Regions from separate parts of the Streptomyces sp. NPDC101490 genome, predicted to be linked through region 2. Evidence: riboswitches for the same ligand, from Rfam matches in the RefSeq annotation. Region 2 holds a riboswitch; each other region holds the start of a gene.

What was found. A riboswitch is a leader RNA that binds a small molecule or an ion and turns the genes downstream of it on or off. The one in region 2 is predicted to bind cyclic di-AMP.
Positions count from the first base shown of each region.
Region 1: it holds a riboswitch for cyclic di-AMP, as region 2 does, so the genes downstream of both, ACIRQY_RS11760 (M23 family metallopeptidase) here and ACIRQY_RS13115 (M23 family metallopeptidase) in region 2, are expected to answer to the same signal.
Region 3: it holds a riboswitch for cyclic di-AMP, as region 2 does, so the genes downstream of both, ACIRQY_RS27330 (transglycosylase family protein) here and ACIRQY_RS13115 (M23 family metallopeptidase) in region 2, are expected to answer to the same signal.

Region 1 is NZ_JBIWNI010000004.1:133,393-143,552, reverse strand. Features, by position in the region: gene ACIRQY_RS11785 (nucleotide pyrophosphatase/phosphodiesterase family protein) at 1-691, opposite strand, end outside; gene ACIRQY_RS11780 (DUF5998 family protein) at 691-1,287, opposite strand; gene ACIRQY_RS11775 (GNAT family N-acetyltransferase) at 1,328-4,375, opposite strand; gene ACIRQY_RS11770 (HPr family phosphocarrier protein) at 4,572-4,853, shown strand; gene ACIRQY_RS11765 (GntR family transcriptional regulator) at 5,216-5,899, opposite strand; gene ACIRQY_RS11760 (M23 family metallopeptidase) at 6,114-6,884, opposite strand; cyclic di-AMP (ydaO/yuaA leader) riboswitch at 6,897-7,060, opposite strand; gene ACIRQY_RS11755 (M16 family metallopeptidase) at 7,268-8,635, opposite strand; gene ACIRQY_RS11750 (pitrilysin family protein) at 8,662-10,008, opposite strand.
Region 2 is NZ_JBIWNI010000005.1:22,079-32,238, forward strand. Features, by position in the region: gene ACIRQY_RS13105 (PrsW family intramembrane metalloprotease) at 1-581, shown strand, start outside; gene ACIRQY_RS13110 (aldo/keto reductase) at 758-1,702, opposite strand; gene ACIRQY_RS13115 (M23 family metallopeptidase) at 1,907-3,016, opposite strand; cyclic di-AMP (ydaO/yuaA leader) riboswitch at 3,028-3,173, opposite strand; gene ACIRQY_RS13120 (PP2C family protein-serine/threonine phosphatase) at 3,375-4,583, opposite strand; gene ACIRQY_RS13125 (MFS transporter) at 4,881-6,116, opposite strand; gene ACIRQY_RS13130 (PLP-dependent cysteine synthase family protein) at 6,113-7,324, opposite strand; gene ACIRQY_RS13135 (hypothetical protein) at 7,388-7,792, opposite strand; gene ACIRQY_RS13140 (MerR family transcriptional regulator) at 7,936-8,676, opposite strand; tRNA gene ACIRQY_RS13145 (tRNA-Met) at 8,793-8,866, opposite strand; gene ACIRQY_RS13150 (rhodanese-like domain-containing protein) at 9,179-9,670, opposite strand; gene ACIRQY_RS13155 (sigma-70 family RNA polymerase sigma factor) at 10,033-10,160, shown strand, end outside.
Region 3 is NZ_JBIWNI010000019.1:59,417-69,576, forward strand. Features, by position in the region: gene ACIRQY_RS27320 (cytochrome P450) at 1-913, shown strand, start outside; gene ACIRQY_RS27325 (transglycosylase family protein) at 1,021-2,076, shown strand; cyclic di-AMP (ydaO/yuaA leader) riboswitch at 2,335-2,508, shown strand; gene ACIRQY_RS27330 (transglycosylase family protein) at 2,512-3,234, shown strand; gene eno (phosphopyruvate hydratase) at 3,829-5,115, shown strand; gene ACIRQY_RS27340 (septum formation initiator family protein) at 5,206-5,676, shown strand; gene ACIRQY_RS27345 (DUF501 domain-containing protein) at 5,715-6,287, shown strand; gene ACIRQY_RS27350 (exopolyphosphatase) at 6,284-7,198, shown strand; gene ACIRQY_RS27355 (NAD(P)/FAD-dependent oxidoreductase) at 7,568-8,947, shown strand; gene ACIRQY_RS27360 (class I SAM-dependent methyltransferase) at 9,152-10,160, shown strand, end outside.

The DNA.
Region 1 (10,160 bases), on a different contig from region 2:
GTCCGGCGCCGTCGAGTTCGCTGTAGTACGTGTAGACCAGCGAGCGGTCGCTCCCGGCGAGCTGCTCGGCGGCGAAGTCCATGCGCTCGTCGCCGGAGAGCCGCCCGTGAAACGTTCCGCCACTCAGCGCGATCTGGGTCAGGGGCGTCTGGGCGAAGATCGGGGACGAGACCTGCGCGGTGTGGATCCCCGCCTCGTGCGCCAGCTGGAAGACGGTCGGGTACGGCTGCCAGGCCTGCGGCGGGGTCCACGGCCTCCAGCGCAGCTGGTTCATCAGCTCGCCGGTCTCCGGGTTGCGCACGGTGTAGCCGGGCAGCCCGTGGGTCCCGGGGTGGCGGCCGGTGCCGACGGAGGCCAGCGAGGTCGCGGTCGTCGCGGGGAAACCGGCGGTGATCGGCCGTCCCGTACCGCCCCGGGAGGAGCCGAGGAGCGAGGTCAGATAGGGGGCCTCGGCCGGATGGGCCTTGATCTGCTCCCAGCCGAGCCCGTCGATCAGGAAGACGCAGTTCCGGTCGGCCGGGGCGAGTTCGGCGATCCGCGCCTCGAAGCCGGGCACGCCCTGTCCGGCGACGAGCGTCGGCAGCAGGTCGCCGAGGGCGCCGGAGGAGTACTCGGGGACCGGCGCGGTCTCCGGGGCCAGCGGGACCGGATCGTCGGGCCAGCCGTGGGCCACGGCGGTCGGATACGCCATCAGCGGGTGGGCGCGGCGGTGGCCGCGATGGCTTCGGAGAGCGCCTGGGCGAAGGTGAGGGTCTGGCGGACGGTGTCCGGGCCGTCCCCGGCGTCGCTCACCCGGAGGCTGAGGTCGTCGGCGGTGGAGTTGCCCGTGTAACCGTGGTCGGCGTCGCAGTCGGGGTCGCCGCAGGCGGCGGGCTCCAGGTCGATCCGGGAGACGGCGCCCCAGCCGATGGTGAGGACGACCTCGCGGGGCAGTGTGCCCGGCGTGTACGACTCGGGGTTGGCGACCACCCGGCTGACGACGACCGACGCGATCCGGTCGAGCTTCACGGACTCGGTGGACGTCGTGGCGTACGGCGTCGGGGAGCTGCTGTCGGCGGCCTGCTCGTCGGTGTGGCTGACGATGAAGCGGTGCGGCGTCAGGACGAGGACGGTGACGTGGCGACGGACCTCGTTCGCGTCGAAGGTGGTCTCCTGGTGCACCACGTACGACGCGACGGCCTCACCGCCGACGGCGGACTCCACCGCCTCGGCCACGAGGGCCGGGTAGTAGCCGCTGCGCTCGATCGCCGCGCGCAGCCCCTGGGTCGTCGTACCGCTCTTTGCCATGGACTCCATTCTACGGGGCGGTGGGGGCCCCTCAGGTCCCTCAGTACCTCGGCAGGCTGCGGGGGCCGAGGTCGGTGCGGGGGGCCGGTGGGGCCAGCCGCACGGTGGCGCCGAGGACGGAGAGGCCGTGCGGTGCCACGACCACCGGCTCCAGGGAGACGGCGACCACCTCGGGGTGGGCGTCGACGAGCCGGGAGACCCTCAGCAGCACCTCTTCGAGGGCCGGGGTGTCGACGGGCGCGGCCCCGCGCCAGCCGAAGAGCAGGGGCGCGGTGCGCAGGGAACGGACCTGTTCGGCGACGTCCCGGTCGGTGGCCGGGACCAGCCGGTGGGCGACGTCGCCCAGCAGTTCGGAGGCGGCGCCCGCCAGGCCGAAGGAGAGGAAGGCGCCGACCGCCGGGTCGATGGCGGCGCGCACCACGGTGTCCACGCCCCGGGGTGCCATGGCCTGGACGACCGGCTGGAGCTCGGCCGCCCGGCCGAGGACCTCGGTCAGCTCGGCGTACGCGGTCCTGAGCTGTCCCTCGGTCGCCAGGTCCAGCCGGACTCCGCCCAGGTCGGGGCGGTGGCGCAGATGTGGAGCGGTCGTCTTGAGGGCCACCGGGTAGCCGAGGCGGGCGGCGGCCGCGACGGCGGCGTCGGGGGTGGGCGCGGGCAGGGCCGGGCGGACGGCGATGCCGTACCGGGCGAGGAGTTCGCGGGTCTGCCGGGTGTCGAGGGTCACACCCCGGGCGTCGGCCTCGGTGCCGCCGAGCAGTCGCTCGACGAGGGCGGCGGCCCCCGTCTCGTCGATGTCGTCGTACTCGGGCACTCGTCCGGGCTCGGCGGCCTGCCGCCGCCACTGCCCGTACCGCACGGCCTCGGCCAGGGCCCGTACGGCCCGCTCGGCGGCGGGGTAGGCGGGGATGGCGGGTATGGCCGGGACGGCGGCGGGACCGTCGGGCGCGGGGGCTTCCGGGAGGGTGCCGGTGGTGGGCGTGCCCGTGGTGAGTGCACGAGTGGTGGGCGTGCCCGTGATGGCAGTGCCGGTGGTGGGCGTGCCCGTGGTGGGCGTGCCCGTTCCGCCTTGGTCGGGGTAAGCGCCCTGGCCCCGGTCAGGGCTCGGGTCGCGGTCCGGTGCGGTTGCCCGGCCCGGTGTGGTCCCGGCGGGGCGGCCCGGGGCCGTCGGGCGGCTGCTGGTCGCGACCGCGAGGGCCTCCGCGAGGCCGCCCATCTCGACGTGCACGACGACGACCGGCTTGGCGGGGACGGGCGCGGAGGCGACGGCCTCGCGCAGGGCCGCGGCGAGGACCTCGCCGTCGCCGAACTCGGGGGCCCCGTCCTCCCCCACCCAGGGGATCGCGGTGACGACGACCGCGTCCGAGGTCTCGTCAGCGAGCGCCGCCGCGAGCGCGTCGCGGAAGTCGGCGGGCACCGCTCCCGTGGTCAGGTCGAGCGGCCGCAGGGGCCGCAGCCCCTCCGTGAGGCAGGCGTCGTACGTGAGGAGGCCGAGCGACTCGGAGTTGCCGAGGATCGTGACCCGGGGCCCGGCGGGCAGTGGCTGGGCGGCGAGCAGCAGTCCGGCGTCCACCAGTTCGGTGACGGTGTCGACCCGGATGACGCCCGCCTGGCGGAGCAGCGCGGAGACCGTGGCGTGGGGTATGCGGGTGACGGGGACCCGGTGGCCGGGCGGGGCGCTGCCGCTGTGCCGGGCGCCCTTGACGACGACGACCGGTTTGACGGCGGCGGTGCGGCGGGCGAGCCGGGTGAACTTCCTGGGGTTGCCGATGGACTCCAGGTAGAGGAGGACGACATCGGTGCCGGGATCGTCGTACCCGTACTGGAGGAAGTCGTTGCCGGAGACGTCGGCGCGGTTGCCGGCCGAGATGAAGGAGGAGAGGCCCGCGCCGCGCCGGTGCAGCCCGGCGAGGAGCGCGATGCCGATGGCGCCCGACTGGGTGAAGAGCCCGATGCGTCCGGCGGCGGGCATCTGCGGGGCGAGGGAGGCGTCGAGGCGGACGTCGGCGGCGGTGTTGATGATCCCGAAGGCGTTGGGGCCGATGATCCGCATCCCGTACGAGCGGGCCTGCCGGACCAGGGCGCGCTGCCGCTCGCGTCCGTCCGGCCCGCTCTCGGCGTAACCGGCGGAGAGGACGACGAGACCGCGGACGCCGTGTTCGCCGCAGTCCGCGACGACCTCCGGCACCCGTTCGGCGGGCACCGCGACGATCGCCAGGTCGACGGGTTCGCCGATGGCGCCGACGGAGGGGTGGGCGGGGACGCCGTCGAGCGAGCCGGGCCCGGTGAGCGCGGCGTTGACCGCGTACACCCGTCCGGTGAATCCGGTGCCCAGGAGGTTGCGGAGCACCGTCCGGCCGACGCCGCCGGGTGTCCGGCCGACGCCGACGACGGCGACGGAGCGGGGGGTGAGGAGGCGCTGTACGGAGCGGGCCTCGGCCCGCTGCTCGCGGGCGCGCTGCACGGCGAGGGAGCGGTCGGTCGGTTCGAGGTCGAGGTGGAGCCGTACGGAGCCGTCCTCGAAGCTGCGCTTCTGGGTGTAGCCCGCGTCCGTGAACACCTTGATCATCTTGGTGTTGGCGGGGAGCACCTCGGCGGCGAAGCGTCTGATGTCGCGTTCGCGGGCGACGGCCGCGATGTGTTCGAGCAGGGCGGAGGCGACCCCGCGTCCCTGGTGGGCGTCCTGGACGAGGAAGGCGACCTCCGCCTCGTCGGCGGGGCCGGAGGCGGGCAGTCCCCGGTCGTCGATGCGGTCGTAGCGCACGGTGGCGATGAACTCGCCGCCCACCGTCGCCGCGAGGCCCACCCGGTCCACGAAGTCGTGATGGGTGAAGCGGTGGACGTCCTTGGCGGAGAGCCTCGGGTAGGGGGCGAAGAAGCGGTAGTACTTGGACTCGTCCGAGACCTGCTCGTAGAAGCTGACCAGCCGGTCGGCGTCGTCGGCGGTGATGGGCCGGATGCGCGCGGTGCCCCCGTCGCGGAGCACCACGTCCGCTTCCCAGTGGTCGGGGTAGCTGTGGTCCGGGGGCCCCGGACGCGCCGGTGGTGTCGGCCGGTCCGCCGCTTCCGACTGCTCCGACGCGCTGTGCATGGGCTCAGCCTACGGCCGCGACACGCCGGTGGCACGGGTCGCGCGGCGGGGGGCGGCCGTGCAAGGTGGGGAACGCGCCGGACACCGCACGAAGGGCCGAAAGACCGGTCCGATCCGGGCCCAAGGTCGGTGCGTGCGTGGAACAACCCGTGAGAGACTGGTCTAGACAACCGCTTGAGACTTGAAGGGCAACACCATGGCTGAGCGCCGCGTCAACGTCGGCTGGGCCGAGGGCCTGCACGCCCGTCCCGCGTCCATCTTCGTCCGTGCCGCCACGGCTTCCGGCGTTCCGGTGACGATCGCCAAGTCCGACGGCAGCCCCGTGAACGCCGCCTCCATGCTCGCGGTGCTCGGTCTGGGCGCGCAGGGCGGCGAGGAGATCGTCCTGGCTTCCGAGGCCGAGGGCGCCGAGGCCGCGCTCGAGCGCCTGGCGAAGCTGGTCGCCGAGGGTCTGGACGAGCTCCCCGAGACCGTCTGACCCGGGTCAGCACCCCGTACGACGAGAGGCCGTGCCCGCCGGAGATCCGGTGGACACGGCCTCTCGCGTCGTCCCGGTCCCCCGTGTCGTCCCGGCCTCTCGCGTCGTCCCGGTCCCTCGCGTCGTCCCGACACCTCGCGTGCCCCGGATCTCGTACGGTCGGGCTCTCGCATCTGAAAGGCGGCGCCGGGCCCGGCGGAGACCGGCGGGTCGAACAGCACGGGCGAAACTCGGAACACGGGCCGACGCACCCGGAACACCCGGAAGACGGCGGGCCCGGAACTCCGGGAGAACCCACTCGGCAAATCCCCGGCACGGAATTCCCCGGACGGAATTCCTCTCCCTTTTGTAGGGCGCCCGCGTTAATTCCGGGCACTCGCCGTGTTGACGGCATGTTGCGAAACCCTCACACGTCCCCGGTCCGGCCGCTTGAGCCGGTGCAGCGGACGCGAGCGCTCCGCGTGCAGGGCCGTCAGCGTCCGTGCCCGTTCGGCGTCCCCGCGCGCCACCGCGTCCACGATCGCGCCGTACGCGTCCCAGGTCTCCACCGGCCGGTCCGGCCCGTCGACCAGGTACATCCAGGCGATCTTGTGCCGGAGCTGGGTCAGCAGCGTCGTCAGCGGCGGACTGCCGGACGTCTGTGCGAGCGTCTCGTGGAACCAGCCCCCGAGCGCGCGCAGATCCTCGACCTGGCCGTGCGCGGCCCGCTCACGCCCCAGCCTCACCAGCCCCCTGAGCACCTTGAGGTGGGCCTCCGTACGCCGCTGGGCGGCCCGGGCGGCCCCCAGCGGTTCGAGCAGCGCCCGCATGTCGAGCAGATCGGCGGCCTCCCGCTCGGTGGGCTCGGCGACCTGCGCGCCCGCGTGTCTGCGGGTGACGACGAAGCCCTCCGACTCCAGGGTGCGCAGGGCCTCGCGGACCGGGACGCGGGAGACCCCGTACCGGCGGGCGAGCTGGTCCTCGGTGAGCCGGCTCCCCCGCCCGAAGACCCCGGAAACGATGTCGTCCCGGATCGCCGTGCACACCGAGTGCGCGGGAATGCGCATGTCCGACCTCCGCCTTGGTCGCTTCGAGAGAATCCGAGCGGCGCTTTTCTCGCGCACTCTCCGCGACTCTATTGCAGTACGCCGGAATTTCCGATGCCCCATCGGAACATGCCGACCGGAGCGGCCAAGGGAAAAGCCCCGGCTCTGTACGAGCCGGGGCTTTTGCGACGTGCGGCCCGGACGCGTCCTGGCGGTCGCGGCACGGGTGTCCGGGTCAGACCTGGACGCCCCGGGCGCGCAGATACGAGACCGGGCTGACGTCGGAGCCGTACTCGGCGCTGGTGCGCGCCTCGAAGTGGAGGTGGGGGCCGGTCGAGTTGCCGGACGAACCGGAGACGCCGATCCGCTGGCCCGGCTCGACGGTCTGGCCGATGTGGACGTCGATGGAGGCCAGGTGGCCGTACTGGGTGTACGTGCCGTCGTGCATCCGGATGACGATGTTGTTGCCGTACGCGCCGCCCCAGCCCGCCTCGACGACGGTGCCGGAGCCGACGGAGACGACCGTGCTGCCGTAGGCGGCGTGGAAGTCGATGCCGGAGTGGCTGCCGGAGGACCACAGGGAGCCGCCGGTCTTGTAGCCGGTCGACACGTAGGTCCCGGCGACGGGGAGCTGGAAGGAGGCCAGACGGCGTCGCTCGGCGTCGCGGGCGGCCCGCTCCTCGGCCTCGCGGATCTCCTTGGCGCGGGCCTCGGCCTTGCGCTTCGCCTCGGCCTGCGCCTTCGCCTTGGCGACGGCCTCGAAGGCCTGTCGCTCCTGGGCGGCGGCCTGGGCGTTGAGGCGGTCCACCAGGGACTCCTCGGTGATCACCCGGGTGAGGCCGGTGTCCTCGGGGGAACGGGGCTCCGCGTCGGCGGCGAGCGCCGGGGAGGCGAGGGTTCCGATGACGCCGGTGGTGGCGAGCGTCGCCGCTCCGGCGAAGCCCGCGCCGCGGCGCGCCGTCCGGCTCGGAGCACGGTGCTTCCCGGTGGCACGGGTGAACGCCATGAAGTGGCTGGTCCTTTCCTTCCTTCTCGCCTACCGGGTTAGCTGACGGGTTCGGAGCAGGAAGGTCTCCTACGGACCCCTCCGCACGGCGAAGGCGTCCGATTCACCCCAGGGACTACGTGTGGGTCCCCGGCTCCCCAGGCTCGCGCCTGACGGGGACTCGGCGATGACTGTCCGATGCCGCGGGTGCGGCGGGTGCAACTGACGAACAGCCGCACCGACGCTATGCGGATCGTCTGTCGATCACCAACTGGATGCGATTTTTGTAAGACTTACCACAGGGCATACAGTCACTCTTTCCATCAATACGGACAAAAAGAGAGCCCCGATGGGCGTGCCATCGGGGTTCTCCTTGCCGGATCGGCGGCTTGAGCGGGCCGGAATCAGCCCGTCACGACCGTCACTTCACCGATGCCGAGCGCCCGCACGGGCTCCGCGATCACCGCCGCGTCGCCCACCAGCACGGTGACGAGCCGGTCCACCGGGAACGCGCTGACCACCGCGGCCGTCGCCTCGACGGTGCCGGTCTCGGCGAGCCGCGCGTACAACTGGGCCTGGTAGTCGTCCGGGAGGTGCTGCTCGACCTGGTCGGCGAGCGTCCCGGCGACCGAGGCGGCCGTCTCGTACCGGAGCGGCGCCACCCCCACCAGGTTCTGCACGGCCGTCTCGCGCTCCGCGTCGGTGAGCCCCTCTGCGGCCAGCGTCCGCAGCACCTTCCACAGGTCTTCGAGGGCCGGGCCGGTGTTGGGGGTGTCCACGGAACCGCTGATGCCGAGCATCGAGGCGCCGTTGCCCCCGGCGTCGGAGCGGAGCACCTGCCCGAAGGCCCGCACGCCGTACGTGTAGCCCTTCTCCTCGCGCAGGACCCGGTCGAGCCGCGAGGTGAGCGTGCCACCGAGGCAGTACGCGCCCAGCACCTGGGCGGGCCAGACGCGCGCGTGCCGGTCGGGACCGATCCGGCCGATCAGCAACTGGGTCTGGACGGCGCCGGGACGGTCGACGACGACGACCCGTCCGGTGTCGTCGGCGGTGATCGGCGGCATCGGCAGCGGCTCCGCCCGCTCGCCGGTCCAGGCGCCCAGGGTCTCGGCGAGGACCTTGTCCAGGTCGATGCCGGTCAGGTCGCCGACGACCACGGCGGTGGCGGTCGCGGGCCGGACGTGCGCCTCGTAGAAGGCGCGGACGGCGGCGGCGTCGATCCCCTCGACGGTCTCCTCGGTGCCCTGGCGCGGCCGGGACAGCCGGGACTCGGCCGGGAACAGCTCCTTGGAGAGCTGCTTCGCGGCGCGACGGCCCGGGTTGGCCGACTCGTGCGGGATCTCGTCCAGCCGGTTGCGCACCAGCCGCTCGACCTCGGTGTCCAGGAACGCCGGGGCGATCAGCGCCTCGGAGAGCAGCCCCAGCGCCTTGGCCAGCCGGGAGACGGGAACCTCCAGGGAGACCCGTACGCCCGGGTGGTCCGCGTGCGCGTCCAGCGTGGCGCCGCAGCGCTCCAGCTCGGCCGCGAACTCCTCGGGGCCGTGCTGGTCGGTGCCCTCGGAGAGCGCGCGGGCCATGATGGTCGCGACGCCGTCGAGACCGGCCGGCTCGGCGTCCAGCGGGGCGGGCAGGAAGACCTCCACGGCCACCACCTGCTGACCGGGACGGTGGCTGGTGAGCAGCGTCAGACCGTTGTCCAGGGTGCTGCGGTCCGGGGCCGGGAAGGCCCAGGGCCGGGCCTCGCCGGGGGCGGGCTGGGGGTGGAAGTCCATGCTCGTCAAAGACGCGGCAGCGTCGGTCACTGGTCCGCCCCCTCTTCCTCGTCGCTGTCGCCCTGTTCGGTCGCCAGGGGCTCGTAGACCAGTACCGCGCGGTTGTCGGGGCGCAGGACGGCCGCGGCGGCGGCCCGGACCTCCTCGGCCGTGACGTCGAGGACGCGGTCCACCGCCGTCAGGGCGAGCTGCGGGTCACCGAAGAGCACCGCGAAGCGGCACAGTTCGTCGGCGCGGCCCGCTACGGTGCCGAGCCGGTCCAGCCACTCGCGCTCCAACTGGGCCTGGGCGCGCTCCATCTCCTCGGGCGTCGGGCCCTCGGCGGCGAACCGGGCCAGCTCCTCGTCGACGGCCGCCTCGATCTGCGGGACCTCGACGCCCCCGGAGGTCTTGACGTCCAGCCAGCCGAGGGAGGGGGCACCGGCGAGCCGCAGCAGGCCGAAGCCCGCGGCGACGGCCGTGCGGTCGCGCCGGACCAGCCGGTTGTGCAGCCGCGAGGACTCGCCGCCGCCGAGCACGGTCAGGGCCAGGTCGGCCGCGTCGCACGCGCGCGTGCCGTCGTGCGGCAGCCGGTAGGCGGCCATCAGCGCGCGCGCCGGGACCTCCTCCTCGACGACCTCGCGCAGCTGCTCGCCGATGACCTCGGGCAGCGAGCCGTCGCGCGGCGGCCGCTTGCCGTCGTGGGACGGGATCGAGCCGAAGTACTTCTCGATCCAGGCGAGGGTCCGCTCCGGGTCGATGTCGCCGACGACGGACAGCACCGCGTTGTTCGGGGCGTAGTACGTGCGGAAGAAGTTCCGCGCGTCCTCCAGGGTGGCCGCGTCCAGGTCGGCCATGGAGCCGATCGGCGTGTGGTGGTACGGGTGGCCCTCCGGGTACGCGAGGGCGATCAGCTTCTCGAAGGCCGTGCCGTACGGCACGTTGTCGTAGCGCTGGCGGCGCTCGTTCTTGACGACGTCCCGCTGGTTCTCCATGGACTCGTCGTCCAGGGCGGCGAGCAGCGAGCCCATGCGGTCGGCCTCCAGCCAGAGCGCGAGCTCCAGCTGGTGGGTGGGCATGGTCTCGAAGTAGTTGGTGCGCTCGAAGCTCGTCGTGCCGTTGAGCGAACCGCCCGCGCCCTGCACCAGCTCGAAGTGCCCGTTGCCGTGGACCTGCTTCGAGCCCTGGAACATGAGGTGCTCGAAGAGGTGGGCGAGGCCCGTACGGCCCTCGACCTCGTGGCGCGAGCCGACGTCGTACCAGAGGCAGACCGCGGCGACCGGGGTCAGGTGGTCCTCGGACAGCACCACGCGCAGACCGTTCGGCAGCCGGTGCTCGGTCGCTGTCAGGCCGCCGGAGCCGGCCTCGGCCGTGGCCGTGTGACCCATGGGCATGTACGTCCCTTCGATCGCGATGTGAAAAGGTCCTGCCACTGTATGCAAGCGCGCCGACACCTGGCGAAGTTCCCGCCCGTTCGAGATGTCCCTCGTCCGGGTCGCGGTCGGCGTTGTCGGTGGCACGGTCCACAATGGTCCGCGTCAGATCA
Region 2 (10,160 bases):
CCGCGCTCGCCCCGCGCGGAAGACGGCTGCGGAAGGTGCTGCTCCCGCTCACCGGACTGCTGCTCTCCATGGGACTGCACGCCGCGTGGAACGGCTCGGCCACCTTCGGCGGCCCCATGGCGTTCTTCGCGGTGTACGGGGTGCTGATGGTCCCGGTCTTCGCCCTGCTGACCTGGCTCGCGCTGTGGAGCCGGCAGCGGGAGCTGCGCACGGTCTCCGGGGAGCTCCCGGCGTACGCGGCGGCGGGCTGGCTCTCCCCCGCCGAGCCCTCGGCGCTCTCCTCGATGCGCGCGCGGCGGCTGGCCCGCTCCTTCGCCGCCCGCGCGTACGGGCCGCCGGCCGCGCGGACCGTCGGCGAGTACGAGTCGTTCGCCACGGCCCTGGCGTTCCTGCGGGACCGGGCCCGGCGGGGGACGGCCGGGCCCGATTTCGCCGCCCGCGAGCAGGAACTGCTCCACCACCTCTGGCAGCGGCGGCAGATCGCGTCCCCGGCGCTCACCCACGCGGCGCGGGCGACCGGCCGGGCCTGGTCGCCGCCGCAGTACCTGGACTACGACGGCTACAACCCGTACCGGGGCTGACCGCCCGTCTCCCGTCCCGGGACGTCCCCGTCCCCGTGGGACGGACCGCCAGGCTCCGGCCGCGCGTACCTTTGCGGGAGAGCGACGGAACGGGGTACGGCACGTGCCCCGCTCCGACGGGGGTACGCGGAAGCCCCCGGCCCGGGCGGACGGGTCGGGGGCTTCCGCGCGTCCGGTCAGACGGACGCCTCCGTGAGCAGCTTCAGCTCGGTCTCCGAGAGGGTGAGCCCGGCCGCGGCCACCAGCGCCGGGACCTGCTCGACGGTCCGCGCCGAGGCGATCGGGGCGGCGACGGTCGGGCGGGCGGCGAGCCAGGCGAGGGCGACGGTGGCCAGTTCGGCGCCGTGCGCCTCGGCGACGGTGTCCAGCGCGGAGAGGACGGCCCGGCCGCGCTCGGTGTCCAGGTGCCCGCCCGCCCCGGTGGCGCGGACGCTGTCGACGGTGGCGCCGGGGCGGTACTTGCCGGTGAGGAAGCCCGCGGCGAGGCCGTAGTACGGGACGGCGGAGAGCCCGGCCCGCTCCACGGTCTCCAGGAGGGGGCCCTCGTAGGTGTCGCGGGAGACCAGGTTGTAGTGCGGCTGGAGGGCCACGTACCGGGTGAGGCCCTCGGACTCGGCGAAGTCGAGGGAGGCCCGCAGCCGCTCGGGGGAGATGTTGGAGGCGGCGACGGCCCGCACCTTGCCGTCCTTCACCAGCTGGTCGAGGGCGGTGACGATCTCCTCCACGGGGACGGTCTCGTCGTCGAAGTGGGTGTAGTAGAGGTCGACGCGGTCGGTGCCGAGGCGGCGCAGCGAGGCTTCGGCGCCCGCCTTGATGGTGGCCGCGGAGAGGCCCTTGAACCGCGGGTGGGCGCCGACCTTGGTGGCGACGACGATGTCGTCGCGGTTGCCCCGGGAGGCGAGCCAGCGGCCGATGACCGTCTCGGACTCGCCGCCCTCGTTGCCCTCGGCCCAGGCGGAGTAGACGTCGGCCGAGTCGACGAAGTTGCCGCCCGCCGCCGCGTAGGCGTCGAGGACCGCGAAGGACTGCGCTTCGTCGGCGGTCCAGCCGAAGACGTTGCCACCGAGGGCGAGCGGGAAGACGCGCAGGTCGGAACTGCCCAGCGGGCGGAGAGAAGTCATGGGACGCTCAACTTCCGCCTCACCCGGAGTATTCCGGCCCCGTAGGGGGTGGGCTCCGTAGGGGTGAGCTCCGGCCCCGTACGGGAGGACTCCAGCCCCGTAAGGGTGCATCCGCAGGGCTGGGCTCCGCCCCGTACGGGAAGGCTCCGGCCCCGTAGGGGAGGACCCGGTCCCGTCCCGGAGTGTTCCGGGACGGGGGCGCGGTCAGAGCGACAGGCCCTTGGAGCGGAGCCAGGCGGCCGGGTCGACGCCCGCGCCGCCGGGGGTGTGGACCTCCATGTGGAGGTGGGCGCCGGTGACGTTGCCGGTGGCGCCGACGCGGCCGATGGTCTCGCCGGTGCCGACGGACTGGCCCGCGCCGACCGTCATGGACGAGAGGTGGCAGTACCAGACCTCGCTGCCGTCGGGCAGTTCCAGGACGATCCGGTAGCCGTACGAGCCCGACCAGCCCGCCGACTTGATGGTGCCGCCGTGCACCGCCTTGACCGGGGTCCCGGTGGGGGCGGCGAAGTCGAGGCCGGTGTGCTGGCCGGAGGACCACATCGAGCCGGACTGCAGGTAGGTGGCGGTGAGGGTGTACGAGGAGACCGGCAGCGAGTAGCTCGCGGCGAGCCGGGCGAGGCGCTCGGCCTCCTCCTTCGCCTCGGCGGCTGCTTCCGCCTTGGCCTTCGCCTCGGCCGCCGCCTTCGCCTCGGCCTCGGCGGCCGCCTTCTTCGCGGCCTCGGCCTTGGCCTTCGCCTCCGCCGCCGCCTTGTCGGCCGCCGCCTTCTCCGCGGCGGCCTTCTCGGCGGCGTCGGCGGAGACCTGCTGCTGCTCGGCCTGCTGGAGGATGCGGGCGCGCAGGGCCTCGCCCGCGTCGCCGGTGGCGCTCGCGGCCGTGACGGTCCGCTCGGCCGATACGGCGGTGGCGGTGGCGCCCGGCCTCTCGTCGAGGGAGGCGTAGGAGGCGGTCAGCGGGTGCGGGTTGGCACGGGCGACGGGGACCGTCTCGTGGTTCTCCTCGGGAAGGAGGTCGCCGACGAGGGGGAGGTCGTGGGCGTCCGGGAGGTCCGGCAGGGATATCGCGAGCTTCGGCTTCTCCTGCGCGGTGGCGAGGCCGCCCGCGCCGACCGCGGCGATGACGCCGACGCCGAGGACCGTGGAGGAACGGGCGAAGTTGGAACGCTGCTTGACGACCCGGTGCCGGCCGCCGGAGCGGTTCTGGGCGCGGAGGGTGTCCTCGGTCGGGTTCCACTCGGTCCCGGGGGCGGCGGGAGCCGAGCCACCGCCGAAGGCGTCGAAGGGGGTTTCGGGTACGGGAGTGTGGGACGCCACGGGGGCGCGCTCCTTTCCTTCCTTCTCGCCTACCGGGTTAGCTGACGGGTTCGGAGCAGGAAGGTCTCCTACGGGCCGGTCGCACGGGTGCGAAGGGCCCGATTCACCCCAAGTGGTGGTTCCCCGGTTCCCTTTCGGGATTCGGCGCGTGCGCACGGTGCCGCCTCTTGCGACGGCTGGGACGACCGCGCTGCGTTATCGAACGTTAATAGACAGGGGTGCTCGATTCCAAGCTGTCCCTCTTGATCGTTAACAGGAATGTGGGGGAATCGGGCGAGTTGGCCGCGCTTCGGCGGAGACCGGCAGGGCCGACGAGATCTGACGTTGTGTCAATTGTTATCGCAGCGACACCTGGTGACTACGGCCGGTGACCGGGTCTGCCCGGCGGCACCACGGGTATCGTCCGCCGCCGCGCCTGCTGCCCCGCCGTCGGGCGGCTCACCGCCAGCAGGGCCATGTCGTCCGTCGATCCGCCGCCCGTGTGCAGCCGTACGTCGTCCACCAGCGCGTCGAGGAGTTCCTCGGGTCCCGGGAAGATCCGGCCCCGCAGGCGCGCCTCCGGGTCGTAGAAGACGCCCTTCGCGTTCCGCGCCTCCGAGAGGCCGTCGGTGTAGAAGAGCAGGGTCGCGCCCGGCGGGAAGGGCCGCGCCTCGGCCCGGTCGGGCCAGCTCGCCAGCTCGCCCATGCCGAGGGGCAGCGCGGGCTCGGACGGCTCCAGGAGGTCGAGGCGCCCGTCCCCGTGCAGCAGCAGCGGCGGCGGATGCCCCCGGTTGACCGTCCGAACGAAACCGTCGAAGGCGCCGCCGCCGTCACCGCGCGGGATCTCGGCGAGGACCGCGGTGGTGAACCCCTCGAAGGCGTCGATGCCCTCTCTCCGGGTGCCCTCCCGGGCCAGCGCCCCTTCGAGACGGCGGGCCACGCCCTCCAGGTTCCGTTCCTGCTCGGCCGCCTCCCGGAAGGCCCCGATGACCACGGCGACGGCCTCGACCGCCTCCAGCCCCTTGCCCCGGACGTCCCCCACCACCAGCCGCACCCCGTAGGGGGTGTCCTGGACGGCGTACAGGTCGCCTCCGATGAACGCGCCCGCGTGCGCCGCCTCGTACCGGGCCGCGCACTGGAGCCCCCCGATCCGCTCGGCGGGCGTCGGGAGCACGGCCCGCTGCACGGTCTCGGCGATGACCCGCGCCGAGGCGAGCCGCTCGCCGCTGCGGCGCACGACCCGGTTGATGAGGAGGGCGAGCGCGGAGACCGTGGCGACGGTCAGGGTCTCGGTGAGGGCCGGGATGCTGCCCGCGGTGTCGTTGTAGAGGTGGAGCCCGACGGAGGCCAGGACGGCGGCGATCCCGGTGAGCAGGGTCGTCAGGGTGGAGAAGAAGGGCGCGGCGATCAGCGGGGCGGCGGAGAACAGCGGCGCGGCCGTGTACTCGGGCGGGGTCAGGATGTCGTAGACGGCCCCGCCCAGGATGATCAGCGGGGGCAGGGCGCGGATGAACCGCCGGGCGCGCCCGTACGGACGCCCGTCGTCGCCCCGCCGTCCGCCGCCCACCGCTCTCAGGGGGTGCCCCACCTGTGCTCTCCTGCCCGGTCCGTACCGGCCGCGGCCCCGTACCGCGCCCTCCCAGGGTGGCCGCCGCCGGGCCGGGCGGCGACCCCCCGGGGGCCGACTGGCGTACGGAGGGGCGGTGCGGACCGGCTCAACCCCCAAGGCCCCCAAGGGGCCTCAGGGACTCCACGGGCCTTACGGGTTCTACGGGCCTTACGGGCCTTACGGGCCTTACGAGTCCTACAGGCCCTACGGGCCTTACGAGTCCTACAGGCCCTACGGGTCCTACAGGCCCGTACAGGCCCTACGGGTCCGGGCGCCTCACACTCCCAGCCGTCCCCCGCGTGACAGCAGGGCCATCGCCGCCGCGCACACCAGACCCACCGCGCACAGCGCCAGCCACGGCACCGCCGACCAGCCGGTCACGTCCAGCAGCGCGCCCGTCCCCAGGTTCCCCAGGGTGATCCCGATCCCGCACACGGTGTTGTAGAGCCCGTAGTGGGTGGCCACCCAGCGCCCCTTGGCCAGGGCGACGACGGTGTCCATCTCGTACGGGTAGAGCACCGCGTTCGCCACGGCCAGGACCGCCGCGCAGAGCAGCAGCCCCGGCAGGCCCCGGCCCAGGGCCGCCGGGAGCAGGAACGCCCCGCCCATCAGGGCGAGCCCGAGGACCAGGCACCGCTCCCGGCTCAGCCGCTGCTTGCACCAGGCGGTGATCCGCAGCTGTCCGGCCAGCGCGACCAGCGCCGAGACGACGAAGAGCGCCGTCGTGGGGCCGGTCCCGCCCGCCGCGAGCGGCAGCGCCAGATAGACCTGGAAGGACAGCACGTACGAGCCGGTCATGGCGAGCGAGAAGAGCCAGAAGGTCCGGTGGGAGAGGACCGTGCGGAACTGCCCCCGCCCTTCCCCGTCCCCGGTCCCCCGCGCGTCCTTCCCGGCCCGTACGGGCATGTACCGGAGCTGCACCAGGGTCAGGACGGCGAACAGCACCGCCGCCACCAGGCACGTCAGCTGGAACGACACCCCCGTCAGGGCCACCCCGACGAGCGGCCCGAGCAGGATGCCCGCCTGGTAGTAGACGTTGAACAGGGCGAAGGCCTCCACCCGGCGCTCCTCGCCCGCCTCCGCCGCGAGGCAGGCACGGACGGCGGGGTTGAACAGGGCCCCCGCGAGGCCGGTCGCCAGGGAGGCCGCGATCAGCATCGGCAGCGACTGGGCGAACGCGAGCGCCCCGAACCCGGCCGTCCGCAGCGCGCAGCCCGCCACGATGAGCGGCTTGAAGCCGAACCGGTCGGCGAGCGCCCCGCCGACCAGGAACATCCCCTGCTGGGAGAGGTTCCGGGCGCCGAGGACCAGCCCGACCGCCCAGGCCGCCATGCCGAGCCCGTCCGCGAGGTGCGCGGCGAGGTACGGCATGAGCATGTAGAAGCCGAGGTTGATGGTGAGCTGGTTGAGGAAGAGGAGCCGGACGGCCGGTTCGAAACCGCGGCTCTGCTTCCACACCCCGCCCCGGGCCTCCTTCGCGGGGCCCGGGGTGGTGCCGGTCGTGCTGCTCAACGGTTCCGTCCCGCCCGGTCCATGGCCCTGCGGGTCCAGCCGTCGACGGGCGTGCCGTCCTCGTACCCGGCCGGGTCCTCCCGTACGGGCCCGTCGAGCAGTCCGTGCGCGGCACAGAACTCGTCGTTGAAGACGGTGTCGAAGTACCGCTGCGGGCCGTCGGGGAAGACGGCCGCGATCCGGGTGCCGCGCGGCCGGGTGCGGGCCAGCCAGCCGGCGACGAGCGCCACCGCGCCGACGCTCCAGCCGCCGGTCGCGAAGTGCCGCGAGGCCAGGCGGCGGGCCGCCCGTACCGCCTCGGCGGGGCCCACCCAGTGGACCTCGTCGAAGGCCCCGTGGTCCACGTTGCCCGGGTGGATGGAGGAGCCGAGGCCGCGCATCAGCCGCTCCCCCGCGGGCAGTCCGAACACGGTGGAGCCGATGGAGTCGACGCCGACGAGTTCGAGGGCGGGGCTGCTGGTGGCGCGCAGGGCGCGGGCGATGCCGCCCGAGTGGCCGCCGGTGCCGACCGCGCAGACGAGCACGTCGATCCGGTCGAGCTGGCCGGACAGCTCGGCCGCGAGCCCGGTGTAGGCCTCGGGGTTGTCGGGGTTCCCGTACTGGTTGGGCCACCAGGCCCCGTCGAGGGCCCCGAGGAGTTCGGCGACCCGGTCCATCCGGGCCTGCTGCCAGCCGCCGTGCGGGCTCGGCTCCGGCACGACGTGGACGCGGGCGCCGTGGGCGACGAGCATCCGCTCGACGATCGGTTCGAGACCGGGGTCGGTGACGACGTGCACGGGGTGGCCGTGCAGCACCCCGGCGAGGGCGAGCCCCAGTCCCAGGGTCCCCGAGGTCGATTCGACGATCGGGGCGCCGGGCCGCAGCTCTCCGCGCCGACGGGCCCGCTCGACCATGTGGAGGGCGGCACGGTCCTTGATGCCGCCGAAGTTGAAGCCTTCGAGCTTGGCCCAGTAGCCGTCGTCGGTCCACAGGACGGGCGTGTTGCCGACGGTCTGCTCGGCGAGCGGCAGCAGCCCCCCGCGCAGCGTCCGGTCCGTGGGCGGCAGCGGGGCCGTGGCGGAACCGGGGGACGAAGCGGATGAAGGAGATGAAGGGGACAGCGAGGAGGCCACGGGGTCCGGGGAGGTCCGGGTCGCCCCGGAGCCCGGGGGGACGGGTGCGACCGGAGAGGTCGCGGACAGCGTGGTGCCGGGCAGCGAGGTGCTCATGACGGATACGTCCTTGGGATGGCATGGGGAAGGAACCTGGTCACGCGTGAGGCGGGACCCGGCTCAGTTCCGGTCCACTCCGAGGGCGATCAGCAGCCTGCCCGGCCGGGGGCCGGGGCCCGCCCGGTCCCGGACACACCGCGCGCGGGGGTCGTCGCCGAGGACGGGGGCGTACGGCAGGAGGACGGCCCCGCCCGCGTCGGGTGTCGCCAGGGAGGCGGCGGAGTACTGCGCGGGGAGGTGGGCGTCGAAGGACCAGCCGCTGCCGGACTGCTCGCAGCCGTGCGGCAGGACGGGCGCGGAGACCGTGGACCCGGCGCCGGACGAGGGCAGTATGTGCCCCTGCGCGCCGTGGCAGACGCTGACGACGAGCGCGAGGAGCGCGAGCAGGACGAGGAGGGCGGGCGCCCTCCGGTGCACATCGGCGGGCGCCCGCCGATGCACGTCCGTCACAGTGTCGTCACTCATGGTGTGCGCGACACTACGATGGGACACCGCCCGCCCGCAAAACGGCGGGCGTGGTTTTGGACACCGTTTACTTCCGGTGCTTCCGGGACTTCCGGCGGCCGGAGCCGTCCGGCTCCACGCCTCCGGCGCGTCCGGCCGCCCGGCTAGAGGTTGCGCTCCGCGTAGATCTCCAGGGCGTCCCGGACCAGGACGGCGGTGCCCTCGCCGTGCTGGTCGTAGTGGGCGGCGAAGCGCGGGTCGTCGACGTACATACGGCCGAGACCGATCACGTACTCCTTGCTCGGGGCCATGGTCGCCGAGAGCCAGACGACCTGGCGCCGCGCGATCTCCTGCACCGCGTCGTCACCGGCGGCGAGCCCGTCCGCCAGGGCTCGCGCGAAGTCCCGGGCGATGCCCTTCTGCTCGTCGAGGAACGCCCTGCGCTCCCCCTCGCCGAGCCCCCGCCACCACCGGTCGGCCTTCTGGTGGGCGTCACGCCCCCAGCGCTCGGTGACCTCCTTCTCGTACACCGCGTGGTCGAAACCGTCGAACACTTCGTCGGCCATGAGTTCCTCTCCCTTCTCGGTCCTGTCGAGAGTGGTCCGTACGGACGCGATCCGGCGCCCCAGCAGCTCGCGCTCCTGCTCCAGGAGCGCGAGATGGGTCCGCAGGGCCGCCGCCGTGTCCCGCTGCCCCGCGAGGACCTCGGCGATGGCGGGCAGCGAGAGCCCCAGCTCGCGCAGCAGCAGGATGCGCTGGAGCCGTACGAGCGCAGCCTGGTCGTAGTACCGGTAACCGTTCGCGCCGATCCGGCTCGGCTCCAGCAGTCCGCGCTCTCCGTAGTGCCGGAGGGTGCGGCTGGTGGTGCCCGCTTTCCTGGCGACCTCTTGGATCGACCACTCCATGCCGAGAACGCTAGAACTTGACGCCGCGTAAAGGTCAAGCGGCGCGGGCGGGTCCCGGGCGGACACGACGAAGGCCCGGATCCAGTGACTGGATCCGGGCCTTCGGTGCTACTGAGTAGCGGGGACAGGATTTGAACCTGCGACCTCTGGGTTATGAGCCCAGCGAGCTACCGAGCTGCTCCACCCCGCGTCGGTAGACACGACTCTACGTCATGACCGGGGCGATCCGGAAATCGGACTCCACCGGCACCGCGAGACGGGGGCCACGGCGCTGGCCGGCCGGGGTCCGGCACCGGTGACCGCAGGCATCCGCGCTGGTCACCAGGGGTTTCGGCGCCGCCCACCGGGGGCCGTCCGTACCGGGGCACGTGTCAGCGCCGCCCCCACCGGGGGCCTCCGTACCGGGGCGCACGTCAGCGCCGCCCACGGGCGGGCCGAGCACGGGCGGCCGTCCACACCGGTCATCAGCCACCGGCCGTCAGCCACCGGCCACCGGCCGACGTCAGCAGCCGCACTCGCCCTCGACCGGTGCCGTGAGCGGGTCCGCGGTCTTCTCCGCGGGGCCCTCCCACGTCTCGTACGCGAAGCCCTCCCGCACCCAGTACTCGAAGCCGCCGAGCATCTCCTTCACCTGGAAGCCCCGCTCGGCGAGGGCCAGCGCGGCGCGCGTGGCGCCGTTGCAGCCGGGACCCCAGCAGTACGTGACCACCGGCACCGCCCGGTCGAGCAGCCGCTCGGCCTGCTCCGCGATCAGCGCGGTCGGCAGGTGCGTGGCGCCGGGCACGTGCCCCTGGTCCCACGAGGCGGTCGAACGCGAGTCGATCACCACGAAGCCCGGGTCGGTGCCGTCGGCCGCGGCGGTGGCCAGCGCGGACGCCACATCGGAGACGTCCGCGTGGAAGGCCAGGCTCGCGGAGAAGTACGCGGCAGCGGCGGCGGGCGAGGCCGGCGGGGTCCGGAGAACGGGGTTGACCTGCGTCGATGTCGTCGTCATGGTGATCAATCTACGGACGACGACCAGCGGGCTGAAGCGACGATCCACGGCGATCGGGGCCACCGGCCGGGGAATCCCGGGCGTTCACCCCGGGGCGGCGTGGATCTCACGCACCGGACCGGATCGAGCAGGGCAGGGCCCGACCGCCGGGCAGAGCCGAACCGGGCCTGACCGGCCAGGTCGGGTCGGGCCGGGCCGGCGCCCGCGCCACGAGCGCCACCGCGCCCGTGTCACATCGGCGCGGTCCGATCCGTCATGAGGGCATGACGGCGGTACGCGAACGGGAGGACCGACGGGTGGACCGGCGAGTGGACCGACGAGTGGACCGGAAAGACCGACCGGCGGACGGGGAAGGCCGAGGCATGGACCACGAAGAGGAACTGCTGGCACGGCGCTTCGAGGCCGACCGGACCCGGCTGCGCGCGGTGGCCTACCGGATGCTGGGCTCGCTCGGCGAGGCCGAGGACGCCGTCCAGGAGACCTGGCTCAA
Region 3 (10,160 bases), on a different contig from region 2:
GCGCGTGCAGGAGCTGACCGACCGGCTCATCGACTCCTTCGTGGAACGGGGGAGCGCGGACCTCATCCACGAGTTCGCCTTCCCGCTGCCCATCTACGCCATCTGCGACCTGCTCGGGGTGCCCGAGGAGGACCAGGACGACTTCCGGGACTGGGCCGGGATGATGATCCGGCACGGCGGCGGGCCGCGCGGCGGGGTCGCGCGGTCGGTGAAGAAGATGCGCGGCTATCTCGCGGAGCTGATCCACCGCAAGCGCGAGGAGCCCGGGGACGACCTCATCTCGGGTCTCATCCGGGCCTCCGACCACGGTGAGCACCTCACCGAGAACGAGGCCGCCGCGATGGCCTTCATCCTGCTCTTCGCCGGCTTCGAGACCACTGTCAATCTGGTAGGTAACGGACTTTACGCACTTCTCCGGCATCCGGAGCAGCGCGCCCGGCTCCAGGACTCGATCGCCGCCGGGGAGACCGGACTCCTGGAGACCGGGATCGAGGAGCTGCTGCGGTACGACGGGCCGGTGGAGATGGCCACCTGGCGGTACGCGACCCGGCCGCTGACGATCGGCGGGCAGGAGATCCCGGCGGGCGACCCGGTGCTGGTGGTCCTCGCCGCCGCCGACCGGGACCCCGAGCGGTTCGACGGGCCGGACGTCCTCGACCTCGCCCGGCGCGACAACCAGCACCTCGGATACGGGCACGGCATCCACTACTGCCTGGGCGCGCCGCTCGCCCGGCTCGAAGGGCAGACGGCCCTGGCGACCCTGCTGACCCGTCTCCCGGACCTGCGGCTCGCCGCCGATCCGGCCGAACTGCGGTGGCGCGGCGGGCTCATCATGCGGGGGCTGCGCACCCTTCCGGTGGAGTTCTCTCCGGCCGCACCCCTCCACGGATCTGATGGGGTATCAGAAATGTGATCTTCGCGTGATCGCGGGTGCATCGACTTGTGATGAGCGTTCGAATACGGCTACGTTCCCCGACAACTCAGTTCGACCACCCCAGTTGTCACGCGAAAGGCGCTCCTATGCGTTCCGGGAACGGACGACACCGCCGCCCCCGTCAGGCCCCCGCCATCGTCGTCGCCGCGGGGGTGACCGGGTCCGCCATGGCGCTTCCCCTGCTCGCCACCGGCTCGGCGTCCGCCGCCGACGCCGCCACCTGGGACCGGGTCGCCGAGTGCGAGTCCGGCGGCCAGTGGAGCGCCAACCTCGGCAACGACCTGTACGGCGGCCTCCAGTTCACCCAGGACAGCTGGGAGCGGCACGGCGGTCTCGCCTACGCGCCCAGCCCCGACCTGGCCAGCCGTGCCCAGCAGATCGCGGTGGCCGAGAAGGCCCTCGCCAAGGGCTCCACCGCGTGGGCCACCTGCGCGCCGATCGCGGGACTCGTCAACGACGGGGCCCGGCCGAAGGTGGACCCGGGCCCCGCGGACCTCCCGAAGCCCTCCGGCGGCCCCGTCGCCGAGTCGAACCGTACGACGGGCCCGTCGTCCTCCAGCGCGGCGGAGAAGTCCCGGAGCGCGGCGGGAAGGACCGCCGAGGCGCGCACGGCCACGGCGGCGCCCACGGGCCCCGCGGCGCCTTCGACGGGCGCGCCGGTGACGGGGGCTCCGGTCGACCCGACGGCGCCCGTCTCCCCGGTGGCCCCCGACCCCGGCACCACCGCGCCCGACGGATCGGTCACACCGGGCACGTCCGGCGAGCCGACGACCGGTGCTCCGTCCACGGGCTCGGGCAAGCACCGGGGCGACGCAGCCGCGGAGGAAACCGGCAATTCGGGCGAAACTTCTGAAACCGGCCGCCATGCGGCACCGGGTGACGGTCTCTCCGGGGAGACCGCCGCGAAGTCCGTGACCGACGCCTCCAAGGGCTCGGACGGAACGGACAGTCAGGGCACTTCGGGCGCGTACACGGTGAAGGCGGGCGACAGCCTGTCCGACATCGCACAGCAGAACGAGCTGCCCGGAGGCTGGACCGCGCTCTATGACGCCAACCGGAAGACGGTCGGTACCGACCCGGACCTCATCCTTCCTGGTCAGAGCCTTGACCTGACGGAGGGTCCGACCGCGCAGGCGGAGTGATTCGGGGTCATATGTCCGGTTCTGGGCAAGTGAGACATGGGTCTCTTCGCCCCAACTGGCGTGTCACGTCTGCAAACTTTGCTCCCGTCACCTCTCACCTGCGCAAACCCCCCCCGCCGGAAGGCAAGGAGGGCCGGAATGTCCGTCATTCGCCTCTTTGAACTTCCGGTGGGTCTGTGTCTACGGTCATCACCGCTCGCCACCGCGGGCCCCGTCGACCGAAACGCCGAATCCTGCCGTCGGTCGTCGGGAACAGTCGTCGCGCAAGCGCCGAAGGCAGGAGCGGGGGACCCAAGGTAAGTGCCGGCCCCGGCCGTCGAGACAGACGGCCGACGACCGGCTTGGGGTGAAGTCGCGTGCTGGGACACGCGGCCGGGCAACTCATTGGCCCGAACCCGACAGCTCACCTCGCAGGCGTCGGTGAGGAGAATCTCCATGCTGTTTTCCGGTAAGGGCAAACACCGCCGTCCCTCCAAGGCCACCCAGGTCGTCACGCTCGTCGGCGTCACCGGTGTCGCCGTCGCCGCCCCGCTGATGACCGCGGGCACCGCCTCGGCCGCCACGGCCTCCGAGTGGGACCGCGTCGCCCAGTGCGAGTCCGGCGGCAACTGGTCCATCAACACGGGCAACGGCTACTACGGCGGCCTCCAGTTCTCGGCCTCCACCTGGGCCGCGTACGGCGGCACCGCCTACGCCTCGACCGCCAACCAGGCGTCGAAGTCCCAGCAGATCGCCATCGCCGAGAAGGTCCTCGCGGGCCAGGGCAAGGGCGCGTGGCCGAGCTGCGGCGTGGGCCTCTCCCGTGCCTCCTACGACGGCGGCGCCGCCGAGAGCACCCCCAAGACCGTCACCCAGCAGCCGAAGCAGCAGCCGAAGCAGCAGCGGTCGGCCGAGCAGCCGACGACCCGCAGCGAGCAGCGCCAGACCCCGAAGAAGGTCACGCAGCAGGCCGCGCCGAAGGCGACCGTCACCACCCCGACCGGCAAGAAGGTCGAGAAGGGCGACGGCGAGTACAAGGTCGTGGCCGGCGACTCCCTCAGCGGCATCGCCCAGGCGCACGGCGTCAAGGGCGGCTGGGCCAAGCTCTTCGAGCTGAACAAGGACGTCGTCGACCAGGCCGACCTGATCTACCCGGGCCAGCAGCTCCACCTCAAGTGAGCCCGGCGGTCCGTACGGGTCCGGTGGCCCGTACGGCACCGACGACCCTCCCGCGGTGACCACCCCGGCCCGGCGCGCCTCCCCCCGTGCGCGCCGGGCCGGGGTTTCCGCCGTCCGGGGCCTCCCGCTCCTCTTTCTCTTTGCTCTTACGGGTCACGGGCGCGGTCACGGGCGGAGGCGCGGGCGCCGACGCGCGTCAGGGACGGAACTCCGGGTGCGGGCGGATTCCCCGCCACGAACGGGACTCCCCCTCCCCTCTCCCGGCGCGCCCCCGCCGTGTGCGGACACCCCGCCACGGGCCGGGTCCCCGCCACGTACGGATTCCCCTCCTCCGCCCGGATTCCCCGCCGCGGGCGGACCCGCCGTCCTCGCGCCCCGAGGACGGTGGACCCGGCGTTTTCGGGAGACTTCATGGTTACTGTCCAGTAGATCCGGGGTCTTTCGCCCCTGAATGCATGCCCTTGGGCCCTTTTTCGTCCCAGGGGGCGGGCGCCCGGCTGGCCGGAGCCTCCGAGCCGGTTAGGCTCTTGACGCAAGGCCAAGCCGACCCTGCGCCGACCTTGCGTCACATCCAGCGTCACATCCCATAAGGAGATGCTCGTGCCGTCCATCGACGTCGTCGTAGCCCGGGAAATCCTGGACTCCCGAGGCAACCCCACCGTCGAGGTCGAGGTCGGCCTCGACGACGGCAGCACCGGCCGTGCTGCCGTTCCGTCCGGAGCCTCCACCGGTGCGTTCGAGGCCCTTGAGCTTCGCGACGGTGACCCCAACCGCTACCAGGGCAAGGGCGTCGAGAAGGCCGTCCTCGCCGTGATCGAGCAGATCGGCCCGGAGCTCGTCGGCTACGACGCCACCGAGCAGCGTCTGATCGACCAGGCCATGTTCGACCTGGACGCCACCCCGGACAAGTCGTCGCTCGGCGCCAACGCCATCCTCGGCGTCTCCCTCGCCGTCGCGCACGCCGCCTCCGAGGCCAGCGACCTCCCGCTCTTCCGCTACCTCGGCGGCCCGAACGCGCACCTGCTGCCCGTTCCGATGATGAACATCCTCAACGGTGGGTCGCACGCCGACTCCAACGTCGACATCCAGGAGTTCATGATCGCCCCGATCGGCGCGGAGTCCTTCTCCGAGGCCCTCCGCTGGGGCACCGAGGTCTACCACACGCTCAAGGGCGTCCTGAAGCGCAAGGGCCTCTCCACCGGCCTCGGCGACGAGGGCGGCTTCGCGCCGAACCTCGACTCCAACCGTGCCGCGCTGGACCTGATCCTCGAAGCGATCAAGGAAGCCGGTTACGCCCCCGGCAAGGACATCGCGCTCGCCCTCGACGTCGCCGCCTCCGAGTTCTACAACGACGGCAAGTACGAGTTCGAGGGCAAGTCCCTCTCCGCCGCCGAGCTGACCGAGTACTACGAGGAGCTGGTCGCGGCCTACCCGCTGGTCTCCATCGAGGACCCGCTCTTCGAGGACGACTGGGCCGGCTGGAAGGTCCTCACCGACAAGCTGGGCACCAAGGTCCAGATCGTCGGCGACGACCTCTTCGTCACCAACCCGGAGCGCCTGGCCCGTGGCATCGAGGAGGGCTCCGCGAACGCCCTGCTCGTCAAGGTCAACCAGATCGGCTCGCTGACCGAGACCCTCGACGCCGTCGAGCTCGCCCAGCGCAGCGGCTTCAAGTGCATGATGTCGCACCGCTCCGGCGAGACCGAGGACGTCACCATCGCCGACCTCGCCGTCGCCACCAACTGCGGCCAGATCAAGACCGGCGCCCCGGCCCGCTCCGAGCGCGTCGCCAAGTACAACCAGCTGCTGCGCATCGAGGAGATCCTCGACGACGCCGCCGTCTACGCCGGCCGCAGCGCCTTCCCGCGCTTCAAGGGCTGACGGAGTCGCACCCGGTAGTTCCGTCCGTCCCCGCACCCGGTCCCGTACCGTGTGCGGGGACGTACGCGTGAACAGGGGAGGCGACACGACATGGCCGCGAAGAACCGGGACCGGTTCTCCACCGCGACCCGGATCAGGCTGCTCGGCGAGCAGACCGCCGCCCGTGTCTACCGCTCCCAGACCCGCCGCCAGGCCCGCCGCTCCCGGCTCACCGGCCGCGCGGCCTTCCTCGCCCTCGTCGTCTGCTCCCTCGTGGTGGCGCTCGCCTACCCCATGCGGAGCTACGTGTCCCAGCAGGGCGAGATCGCCGAGCAGCAGCGCAGGGCCGCCGAGGCGGCCCGGCGCGTCGAGGAACTCAGGGACGAGAAGGCCCGTCTCCAGGACCCGGCCTACGTCCGCCGCCTCGCCCGTGAGCACCTGCACTACCTGATGCCAGGCGAGACCGGCTTCACCGTGGACGACCCCGACGCGGAGCGACGGCCCCGCGCCGAGCAGGGCGCGGCCGACCGCCCCTGGTACGACAACCTCTGGGACGGCGTCGACCACGCCGACCGCCCCTGACCCTCCCCTCCCGTACGCGACACACGAGCAAGGCAGACATGGAAACGCCCCCTCCGCAGACCGCACGCACCGAGCCCACCGACGAGGACATCGCGGCCTTCGAGCTCCAGCTCGGCCGGCCGCCCCGCGGGCTGCGCGCCATCGCCCACCGCTGCCCCTGCGGTCGGCCCGACGTCGTCGAGACCGCGCCCCGGCTCCCCGACGGCACCCCCTTCCCCACCACGTACTACCTGACCTGCCCCCGGGCGGCCTCGGCCATCGGCACCCTGGAGGCCAACGGGGTCATGAAGGAGATGCAGGCCCGGCTCGCCACCGACCCGGAGCTGGCCGCCTCCTACCGTGCCGCGCACGAGGACTACCTCGCCCGCCGCGACGCCATCGAGGTCCTCGAAGGCTTCCCCAGCGCGGGCGGGATGCCCGACCGCGTCAAGTGCCTGCACGTCCTCGTCGGCCACTCGCTCGTCGCGGGCCCCGGCGTGAACCCCTTCGGCGACGAGGCCCTCGCCATGCTCCCCGAGTGGTGGGCCAAGGGCCCCTGCGTCACCCCGTGCGCCCCCGAGGAGGAGGACGGCCGGACCGCCGAGTCCTCCGACGGCGGGGAGACCAAGTGACCCGGGTCGCCGGAATCGACTGCGGCACGAACTCCATCCGGCTGCTCGTCGCCGACGTGGACCCCACGACGGGCGAGCTGATCGAGCTGGACCGGCGGATGACGATCGTCCGGCTCGGCCAGGACGTCGACCGCACGGGACGGCTCGCCCCCGAGGCGCTGGAGCGGACCTTCGCCGCCTGCCGGGAGTACGCGGCCGTCATCCGCGAGCTCGGCGCCGAGCGGCTCCGGTTCGTCGCCACCTCCGCCTCCCGCGACGCCGAGAACCGCGCGGACTTCGTGGCCGGGGTCGTGGAGATCCTGGGCGTCGAGCCCGAGGTCATCACCGGCGAGCAGGAGGCCGCGTTCTCCTTCGCCGGGGCCACCGGCGAGCTGCCCGCCGACCGGACGTACCTGGTGGTGGACATCGGCGGCGGCTCCACCGAGTTCGTCACCGGCGACCGGCACGTCGAGGCCGCCCGTTCCGTGGACATCGGCTGCGTCCGGCTCACCGAGCGGCACGTCCGGCACGACCCGCCGACCGCCGAGGAGGCCGAGGCGATCCGCGCCGACGTCCGCGCCGCCCTCGACCTGGCCGCCGAGACCGTCCCGATCGGCGACGCCGGGACCCTCGTCGGTCTCGCGGGCTCCGTCACCACGGTCGCCGCCATCGCCCTCGGCCTCCCCGAGTACGACTCCGCGAAGGTCCACCACTCCCGGATCTCCGCCGCCCAGGTGGCCGAGGTGACCGAGCGGCTGCTCGCCTCCACCCACGCCGAGCGGGCCGCGATCCCGGTGATCCACCCGGGCCGGGTGGACGTGATCGTCGCCGGTGCACTGGTGCTGAGGGAGATCGTGGAGCGGGTCGGGGCGCACGAGGTCGTCGTCAGCGAGCACGACATCCTCGATGGGATCGCCCTATCCGTGGCATAGCGGGCATCTATCGTCCCGTCCGACGACACGGCGTCGGGAAAGTTCGTGAACTTCTTCACAAGGAAAAGGGCCCTGGCGGCCCCTGAGGGGGGTCTTCAGGCCCTCCGGGGGGTGTCCCAGGGCCCTTTCGCAGGTGCGGAGGCCGATTCGCTCGACGTTTCCATCGTGTGAACGGGGGGTCCCCGAGGGCCTGTGCGGGGGCCCTCCAGGCCAGTTCACAAGGGGTGAACAACGTTCGCCCGGGCACCCCGGTTCCTTTGCAGCACCATGACATGGATCACGTGGGCGGCGGAGTGTAGCAGAAGGACCCGAAGACCTTGTGAAGGGGCGCACGAGGACCCCCCTCCGAGGGGGTGGATACTCGATGCCATGAGCACCACGGAGCGTCCCAGGATCCTCGTAGTAGGCGGCGGGTACGTAGGCCTGTACGCAGCTCGGCGCATCCTCAAGAAGATGCGCTACGCGGAGGCGACCGTCACGGTCGTCGACCCGCGGTCGTACATGACCTACCAGCCCTTCCTCCCCGAAGCCGCCGCCGGCAGCATCTCGCCGCGTCACGTCGTCGTCCCGCTGCGACGCGTCGTCCGCGGAGCCGAGGTGCTCACCGGCCGGGTCACCACCATCGACCAGGACCGCAAGGTCGCCACGGTCGCGCCGCTCGTCGGCGAGTCGTACGAGCTTCCGTTCGACTACCTGATCATCGCGATGGGCGCGGTCTCCCGCACCTTCCCGATCCCGGGCCTCGCCGAGCAGGGCATCGGCATGAAGGGCATCGAGGAGGCCATCGGCCTGCGCAACCACGTCCTGGAGCAGCTCGACAAGGCCGACTCGACCACCGACGAGGAGGTCCGCCGCAAGGCGCTGACCTTCGTCTTCGTGGGCGGCGGCTTCGCCGGCGCGGAGACCATCGGCGAGGTCGAGGACCTGGCGCGGGACGCCTCGAAGTACTACCAGAACGTCTCGCGCGAGGACATGCGCTTCGTCCTGGTCGACGCGGCCGACAAGATCCTTCCCGAGGTGGGCCCCAAGCTCGGCCAGTACGGCAAGGAGCACCTGGAGAGCCGCGGGATCGAGATCTACCTCGAAACCTCCATGGACTCCTGCGTCGACGGTCACGTCGTGCTGAAGAACGGCCTGGAGGTCGACTCCCACACCATCGTGTGGACCGCCGGTGTGAAGCCGAACCCGGCGCTCTCCCGCTTCGGTCTGCCGCTCGGCCCCCGCGGCCACGTGGACTGCAACGAGAAGCTCCAGGTCAACGGTCTCGACTACGCCTGGGCCGCGGGCGACAACGCCCAGGTCCCGGACATGGTCGGCCGCCGCGCGGGCAACCCCAACGCCTGGTGCCCGCCGAACGCCCAGCACGCCCTGCGCCAGGCCAAGGTCCTCGGCGACAACGTCGTGTCGGGGATGCGCGGCTTCCCGCAGAAGGAGTACAGCCACGCCAACAAGGGCGCCGTGGCCGGACTCGGTCTGCACAAGGGCGTCGCGATGATCGTCATGGGCAAGGTGAAGATCAGGGTCAAGGGCCGTCTCGCCTGGTACATGCACCGTGGCTACCACGGCATGGCGATGCCGACCTGGAACCGCAAGATCCGCGTCTTCGCCGACTGGACCCTCGCGATGTTCCTCAAGCGCGAGGTCGTCTCCCTCGGCGCCATCGAGACGCCGCGCGAGGAGTTCTACGAGGCCGCCAAGCCCGCTCCCGCTCCGGCCGCCCCGGTGCAGGAGAAGGCCAAGGCCTCCTGATCGCGGGGGCCGGGAGACCCCAACGGGTCCCCGCCCCCTGAAATGCCGTCACACCCCCGCAAAGGGCCGTCCGCCATCCGTGGTGCGGACGGCCCTTCGCGTGTTTTGCCGAGTTGTTGTGTGGTGCCGGGACTGCGCGCGCCCAAGAACGTGTTCCCTTGACGACGGACGTTTCTGGGGCCCGAGATCACGGAGGTGCGCATCATGGCCGACGCCGCGTCGCGGCTGACGACCCTTGCCGAAGAACTGTCGGGAGAACCGTTCCCGGTACGCCTGCGGGCCTGGGACGGCAGCGAGGCCGGACCAGTGGAAGGCCCCGTTCTGATCGTCCGCGACCGCCGCGCCCTGCGGAGGATGATCTGGAAGCCCGGCGAACTGGGCCTGGCCCGCGCCTGGGTGGCCGGGGAGATCGACGTCGAGGGCGACCTGTACGAACTCCTCGACCGGCTCTCCGGAATGCTCTGGGAGCGCGACGACGAGCCCCGGGGCCTGCTCGCCTCCGCGCGCGACCCCCGCATCCGCGCCGCCGTCCGGGGCCTGCTGCGCCTCGCGGGTCACGTGGTCCCGCCGAGGCCACCGGCCGAGGAGATGCGCGGCCGGGGCGGCAGCAGCCACACCAAGGGCCGTGACAAACAGGCGATCAGTCACCACTACGACGTGGGCAACGACTTCTACGAGCTGGTCCTCGGCCCGTCGATGGTCTACTCGTGCGCCTACTGGGCCTCCGACGGACCGGACGCGTCCCTGGAGGACGCCCAGCGGGACAAGCTCGACCTCATCGCCCGCAAGCTGAACCTGAAGGAGGGCGACCGGCTCCTCGACGTGGGCTGCGGCTGGGGCTCCATGGCCCTGCACGCCGCCCGCGCGTACGGAGCCCGGGTCGTCGGCGTCACCCTCTCCCGCGAGCAGGCCGCGTACGCCCGCAAGAGGGTCGCCGAGGAGGGGCTGGCCGACCTCGTCGAGATCCGCGTCCAGGACTACCGGGACGTCACCGACGGCCCGTACGACGCGATCTCCTCGATCGGGATGGCCGAGCACGTCGGCGCCGTCCGCTACCGGGAGTACGCCGGCATCCTCCACGGGCTCCTCAAGCCCGGCGGCCGGCTCCTCAACCACCAGATCTCCCGGCGCCCCGAGCCCGACGAGGAGTCCTACGAGGTCGATCCCTTCATCGACGCGTACGTCTTCCCCGACGGCGAACTCGCCCCGATGG